Regions from separate parts of the Shinella agrisoli genome, predicted to be linked through region 3. Evidence: predicted binding sites of a transcription regulator. Region 3 holds the regulator's gene; each other region holds the start of a gene.
The links. The regulator LexA, encoded in region 3, represses DNA repair genes until DNA is damaged. The targets are predictions, from matches to a motif close to TGTTCNNNNTGTGTTCNG.

Region 1 (2,262 bases), on a different contig from region 3:
ACGATCTCTATCGGCTCGTCGGTCTCGTAGATAGCCCAATAGGGCTCTTCACCCTCCTCGAGGTCCGCGCCGGTTTTCCACCGCACCAGATGGACCTCACCATCATCATCCTTGGCGGCGATCGGCGTTCCGTCGCGCGACGCGGCAGAGGCGAGGTAGGTGACGGGCGCTCGCCTGAATGCCTCGATAAGGTCTGGATATTCGGACATGGCTCAGAGATCGACGAACGGACGGGCAATGGAGATGACAACGCTGGCTGCGGCCGATAACGCGACAAGGCCAGTCGTAACGATGAATGCAAGGTCAGGCATCAAGGCTGTCTCCTCATGGTCGCGGACCGGAAGATAGGGCGGGTCTGCTAAGCCTGCAAGGTGCCGCTCGAGCGCGTCGACCCGGGTTCCTTGTACGGGTAGTGCTCCCAGCACCACCATCGCACCGGCTCGCCCTTGCTGCGCGCGAGCCCGAAGCCGCCCCATTCGGCGCAGCCGGGCTCTTCGCAATAGTGCTCTTCGGGGACGTGCTGGTTGGTGTCTGCTTTATCGTCTGTAGCCATGTGGTCCGTGTAGGCGAGTCTCGACATCGTGTCACCTCGGCAGCTTGTAGGGTTCGATTTTGATTTGTCCTCTCGGTCGGCCCGCATTTTCGCATGCTGTGCAGTTCAGCTTTTCGCCGATCTTGTCGAGCGGGTAGCCCTTCCATTTCTGGATTTTAGGGTGATATCGGTCGATTTCCGCGCGCTTGCCGCAGGCGCATTCCCCTCTGAGGCCGTACCATTGCGGTAGGTCCGAAAGGCAGATTTGGCCAGCTCCGTTAAGACGGCCATCCGGGGCTTCGACGGGTGCCGTCGCGGCTCGCAGCACGTACGGACCGTTCACCTCGATCAGATAGCGTCCGGGATATTTCTGGATGGCGTCCTTCCATCCCTGGGCGGTGATCCCATTCATGGCCGTCTTGAGCGCGCAGCCCAGGAAGTTTCCGCCCTCGCGGTCGAAGACCAGTATCTGATAGTTGTCTTCGCCGTCGAGCCCCTTGGCGGGAGGCCGTGGTGTTGGAGCGTATTGCATGCGCCTATCTCGGTCGACGGCGTCATTCACGGTCTGCCTTGGGTCGCCAGCCTCGGGTGAACCCGGTGCTCATCGCCCGCCCTGCAAGCTCCAGCTGCCAGCGCAGATAGGCGCAGTCCGCGAGCAGCGTGGCGATCGCTGCCCGCGCGTTCCCGTCGTGCCAGGCCAGCGCGTCATCGATCTCGGTTCGGTTCTCATCGTGTTTTTCAAGCGGGCGCACGTCATCGTTCTCCTGTGTCTCATGCCACAGCAGGCATCATCCCCTTGGTTTCAGATTTGGCGTCCGCATCGCCGGCTTGTTCTCAATATGTTCTCGATCTGGTCAGAGTCAATATCGACGACGGACAAGTTCGAGGCGAATGCGCTCGACACAGGCTCCCATCCAGCAACCTCGGCCGACAGCGCTTGCTACGCCCAAGCGGATTGCCGGTGTTCCCGTAAGAGGCTTGCTTGCAGATGTTCTTGTCCGTATCGGAGGCTCGGCGTCAAACGAGCAGGTAACACAATGAAGCAGGGACTTAGTTTTATCGTGACGGACATCGAAGCGGATGGCCCTGATCCAGGGCGCCATTCCATGCTGAGCCTTGCTTCGGTCGCCCAAAGTGAGAGCGGTGAGGATCAGGGAGAGTTCACCGTCAATCTCAAGCCTCTACCGGAAGCCGTGCAGGATGCCGACACAATGAGGTGGTGGCGAACGCATCCATCTGCCTGGCACGAGGCAACGAGGGACCAACTGCGACCGGAAGCCGCCATCCACGCCTGGGCAGATTGGGTCGCGAAAAGACCCGGCACCCCCGTATTTGCGGCTCATCCTCTCTCATTTGACGGGGCCTGGGTCGACTGGTACCTGCAAAAGTTTACGGGACGTCGTCTCTTCTACCGCCCTCGTGTCCCGGGCCTGACTTATGGTGCAGGCGTAGATATCCCGTCTCTCATAATGGCAAAAACCGGTTGGGGGTATCAGCATTGCAACCGACAAAACTATCCGGCGGCCTGGTTCGGAGGCCATGACCATAGCCATCGTGCAATCGACGACGCCCGTGGGTATGCCCATTTGTTGAGGCTAATTCTGTGCGGAAACGTCTGTGAATTCAACGCTGGACTATAAGGCTCCTGCAACCCAACGGCAGAACCCGGCAGGGGCTCCGCCATGAACGGAAGCAGCGCGGCTGCGGGGCGCTGACGGCTCCTGCGAGCG
Region 2 (2,262 bases), on a different contig from region 3:
ACCACGAGAACGACCCTGCAAGCAGCGCATAAGGCAGATCGATCAGTCGGGACCATGGTGACACATAGGGATCGGGCGTCGCGACAAAAGGAAGGGTCAGGTCGAACCAGCTTCCCCTTGGCGACAGGAGATGGGCAATCTGCAATGCGCGCAGTTCATCGTCGACGTCGGCGTGAAAACGCACACCGTCAGCCATATCCGCCAGGACAAGGATGAGAGCGGTACAAAAAACCAGACCGAAAGCCTGCAGTCCGGACAGCCTCTCGGAGGGAGCCGCACGACAGGCTTCCCCGGTAAGACTATCCGTCATGCCCTGCCCCCCTTGTTACCGATATGTCCGCACTCTAACGCGGCTTCGCTTAATTTTGGGTTGTTCGGGCTTCAAGCCACGCGTTTCCGCTGCCGGCCGGCCGATGAAAGCTTTCCCGGCCGTTCCAGCCCGTCATCCCGCCGGCCCTTCCCCCGTCATCCCGCCGGTGCAGCGGGATTTCGTCGGGGACGAGCCGGCGATCAGGGTTGCCAGCGCACCCTCGCCGGACGCAAGGCCGATGGTGAAGCCGGTCACGACGGTCTTGCCGCCCGCCTTGCGGCAGGTGAGGCGCACCCGCTCGCCGGCGCCGGAACCGAAGGCGGCGTCGAAGGCGGCGCGGACCTCGGCAAGCGTCACGCTGCCGCCCGCCTTGCCGGTGAAAAGCGTGCGGACCGGCGAGGCATTGAGCTCATCGAGGAGATCCAGCGAGCGGCTGTAGTAGGTTTCCGCCGAAGCGGCCATGCAGCTGCCGCTTCTCAGCCATTGCTGCCTGTCGAGGCCGATGCGCGCCGCGGGCATGGCCGTAAGCAGGCGCTTCTTCGTGCCCGAGGCGAGCGCGATTTCGGGAAGATCCGTCCACTTGCCCTTGCGCGCCTGCTGCTTGAGATCGGCTTCGATGCCGCAATAGCTCTTGCGCGCCTGGAAGCGGCTATGCAGCGAGAATTGCCTTGCGGCGGGCGATGCCGCGGAGAAGTCCGCACAGCCGCGGCTCTTCGGGCGCGCCATGCAATAGCCCGGCTGCCAGCTGACGGACAGGATCTCGCGCGTCCCGCCGCCCGCCGGCGCGGATTGGGCGCGCGCAAGGCCGGCCCCCAGGAAAAGGCAGGCACACGCGACGAGAAAGGAAAAGGCGACGTGGAAGGACAAGGCAGCTTTCGTCTTCATGACCGGCTCCCGAGAAAGAGAACAAAACAAGATCATATACAACCAAAAATCCAAAAAACGCAACCAGGAATCGGGAAAATCCCGAAATACGGGAACGAATAAAGAAATACACGCCGCATCCCATTGTCTTTGCATGGCAAATCGCGTTGACCTTTGCCAAACGGGAGGAAATGGCCGTGTTCTCAGAGGTCGAGACGCTGAAAAGCCCCAGCGGGGCGATGCTTGCGCTGCGGCACGAGCCGGCGCCCGGCGAGGCCCGCGGCGTCCTTCTTCTCAGCCACGGCCTTGCCGAGCACAGCGCCCGCTACGGGGATTTCGCAGCGCGCATCGCGGCGGAGGGCTTCGCGGTCTACGCCCACGATCACCGTGGCCACGGCTTCACCACCGCGCCGGATGCGCCGCGCGGCCAGTTCGCGGCGAGGAACGGCATCGAGCGCGTGCTCGAAGACATGCGCGCCGTGCGCGCGTTCGCGGCCGGCCGGCATCCGGGCCTGCCGGTCGTGCTCTTCGGCCATTCGATGGGCGGGCTGCTGGCGCTCGCCTTTGCCGAGGCCTACCCGGCCGATATCGACGCCCTCGCCGTCTGGAACTCCAATCTCGAGCCGGGCCTTGCCGGGCGGCTGGCGCAGGTGCTGCTGGCGGCGGAACGGATGCTGAAGGGCTCGGATGTGCCGAGCAGCCTCCTGCCCCGCCTCACCTTCGGCGCCTGGGGCCGGTCCATCGCGGATCGCCGGACGGCCTTCGACTGGCTGTCGCACGATCCGGCGCAGGTGGACGCCTACATCGCCGATCCGCTCTGCGGCTTCGATGTCAACGTCTCCATGTGGATCGACATTTTTGCCGTCACCTTCGCCGGCGCCTCCGGGAAAGGTATCGCCCGCCTGCCGAAAGGCCTGCCGGTCCATCTTGCCGGCGGCGACGAGGATCCGGCGACGGATCGCGGCCGGGCGGTGCTGGCCTTTGCCGAGCGGCTGAAAAAATCGCGGCTTGAGGAGGTCGACGCGATCGTCTATCGCGGCATGCGTCACGAAACGCTGAACGAAAGCCCGGCGCTGCGCGATCCCGCC
Region 3 (2,262 bases):
TCGGCCGCTTCTTCGGCGGGCTTCTCCTTTCCTCCCTGATCGGCGGCTTTGCGACGCTGATCTATTCCATCGGCCATTTCCACCGCATTCCGGCCTACGGGCTCGCCGGCAACCTGCTCGCCATGCCGGTGATCAGCGCCGTGGTCATGCCGTTCGGCCTCATCGCCGTGCTGCTGATGCCGTTCGGCCTCGATGCGGTGCCCTTCGCGATCATGGGCAAGGGCATCGAATGGATGATCGCGCTGTCGAACTGGGTCTCCGGCTGGAATGGGGAGATCGTTACCGGCCGCATACCGCCGCTTGCCTTCCTCCTGGTCGGCGTCGGCGGCGGGCTGGTCTGCATCCTGCGCACGCGGCTGCGCCACCTGGGCACGCTGCTCATCGTCCTCGGAATCGGCGCCGCCTGCTGGCCGGGCAGCCGCAGCATGCCCGAAGTGCTTGTCTCGGAAGACGGCCGACTCGTCGCCGTCCTGCGCGACGGCGGGGTTTCGACGAACCGGACACGACCGCCCGACTTCATCTACGACCAATGGCGCCGCGCGCTTCGGCTCGGCGCGCTCGTCAAGCCGGAGACGCGCAAGACGGCAGGTTTGACGGTGGAAGAGGCAGAGGAGGGCGCGGCAGCTTCCAGCGAGAAGAGGCCGCGCCGCAGGGCGGATCGGGAGAAGGCGAAAGCGGCCATGTCCGCGGCCTTCGAGGCGGCGGGAAAGCGTAACGGCTTCGTCTGCGAAGCAAAGGCGTTCTGCGCCGCCGTCTCGCCGAGCGGCTGGCGGATTGTCGCGCTGGAGGACGTCGCCTTCCTCGGCACGGCCTGCGATGCCGCAGACCTCGTCGTCGTATCCTTTGCCCTGCGGCTCGACGCCTGCCGCTCCGGCGCCCGGATGGTGACGGCGCGGCACCTGCGGCGGACAGGGGCTCTGGAAATCACGCCCACGGGCGCCGCGACGGCTTCGCCCCTGGCCGCGGCCCGGATCACGACCGCCGTCGAGACGCTCGACCGGCCCTGGTCGCGGCACCGCACCTACGACTGGCGGAGCGGCCGGTTCGAAGCCGAATCCGGCAATCAGTTGTAGCGGCGGATGAGGCCGACGAGCTTGCCCTGGATCTTCACGCGGTCCGGCCCGAAGATGCGGGTCTCGTAGGCGGGATTGGCGGCTTCGAGCGCGATGGAGGCGCCCTTGCGGCGGAAGCGCTTCAGCGTGGCTTCCTCGTCGTCGACCAGCGCCACGATGATCTCGCCCGGATTGGCGGTGCTGGCATTGCGGATGATGACCGTATCGCCGTCGAGGATGCCGGCCTCGATCATCGAATCGCCCTTGACCTCCAGCGCGTAATGCTCGCCGCTGCCGATCATCTCGGCGGGCACGGTGATGTCATGGGTGTTGTTCTGGATGGCGGAGATCGGCACGCCGGCGGCGATACGGCCCATGACCGGCACGGAAACGGAGGCGGACATGTCCGCCTGCGCCGGCATGCGCTGCTGCGGGGCGGACGGCAGCGGCTGCTTGCCGCGGCTGCCTTCTATGACGGCCGGTGAGAAGCCGCGGCGAGGCTGGAGGCTCGACGAATAGGCGTCCGGCAGCTTGATGACTTCCAGCGCCCGCGCGCGGTTGGGCAGGCGGCGGATGAACCCGCGCTCCTCCAGCGCCGTGATGAGGCGGTGGATGCCGGATTTCGAGGCGAGATCCAGCGCGTCCTTCATTTCGTCGAAGGACGGGGGAATGCCGGACTCCTTCATACGCTCATGAATGAACAGGAGGAGTTCCTGTTGTTTGCGCGTCAGCATGGCCTCTCCAACCAGAATCGTGAAACAAATCCAGAACAGACACTATCTGTTCCATATGTGTTCCGCAAGAGGCTCGTGAAACAATAATACGGGCTCAGGCGTCAGGTTCGCGCAGGAGAAGGATTTCGCAGGCGGCGCCCGCCTGCGCGGCCGGCGAGTGCGGCGGGCGGACGAGCAGGCCCTCCGACGCGGCAAAGACCTTCATCATCGAGGAATCCTGCCTGTCGTGCGGCGTGACCAGCAGTTCGCCGCCCGGCCCGCGGGCGATTCGCGCCCGCACATAGTCCTGCCGCCGGTCGTTCTGCTGGAGCGGCACCGCGGCGACCGCCGCGCGCAGCCGGCTCCTTTCGGGCAGGCGGGCGAGGCGGCGGACGAGGGGTTCGAGGAAGATCAGCGAGCAGACGAGGCTGGAAACGGGATTGCCGGGAAGGCCGACCACCTGGACGGCGCCGAGGCGGCCGACCATCAGCGGCTTT

Region 1: the regulator LexA is predicted to act here: its motif matches at 1,362-1,379, upstream of ACIIOY_RS06745 (dehydrogenase).
Region 2: the regulator LexA is predicted to act here: its motif matches at 1,213-1,230, upstream of ACIIOY_RS00575 (ribonuclease T2 family protein).

Annotation. Positions count from the first base shown of each region.
Region 1 covers NZ_JBJIEP010000005.1:199,580-201,841, forward strand. The annotation lists gene ACIIOY_RS06730 (hypothetical protein) at 1-209, opposite strand, end outside; gene ACIIOY_RS06735 (hypothetical protein) at 359-580, opposite strand; gene ACIIOY_RS06740 (hypothetical protein) at 585-1,064, opposite strand; gene ACIIOY_RS06745 (dehydrogenase) at 1,087-1,284, opposite strand; gene ACIIOY_RS06750 (DNA polymerase III subunit epsilon) at 1,570-2,172, shown strand.
Region 2 covers NZ_JBJIEP010000001.1:126,663-128,924, forward strand. The annotation lists gene ACIIOY_RS00570 (hypothetical protein) at 1-310, opposite strand, end outside; gene ACIIOY_RS00575 (ribonuclease T2 family protein) at 443-1,195, opposite strand; gene ACIIOY_RS00580 (alpha/beta fold hydrolase) at 1,372-2,262, shown strand, end outside.
Region 3 covers NZ_JBJIEP010000013.1:83,365-85,626, forward strand. The annotation lists gene ACIIOY_RS14930 (ComEC/Rec2 family competence protein) at 1-1,073, shown strand, start outside; gene lexA (transcriptional repressor LexA) at 1,064-1,786, opposite strand; gene ACIIOY_RS14940 (molybdopterin molybdotransferase MoeA) at 1,881-2,262, opposite strand, start outside.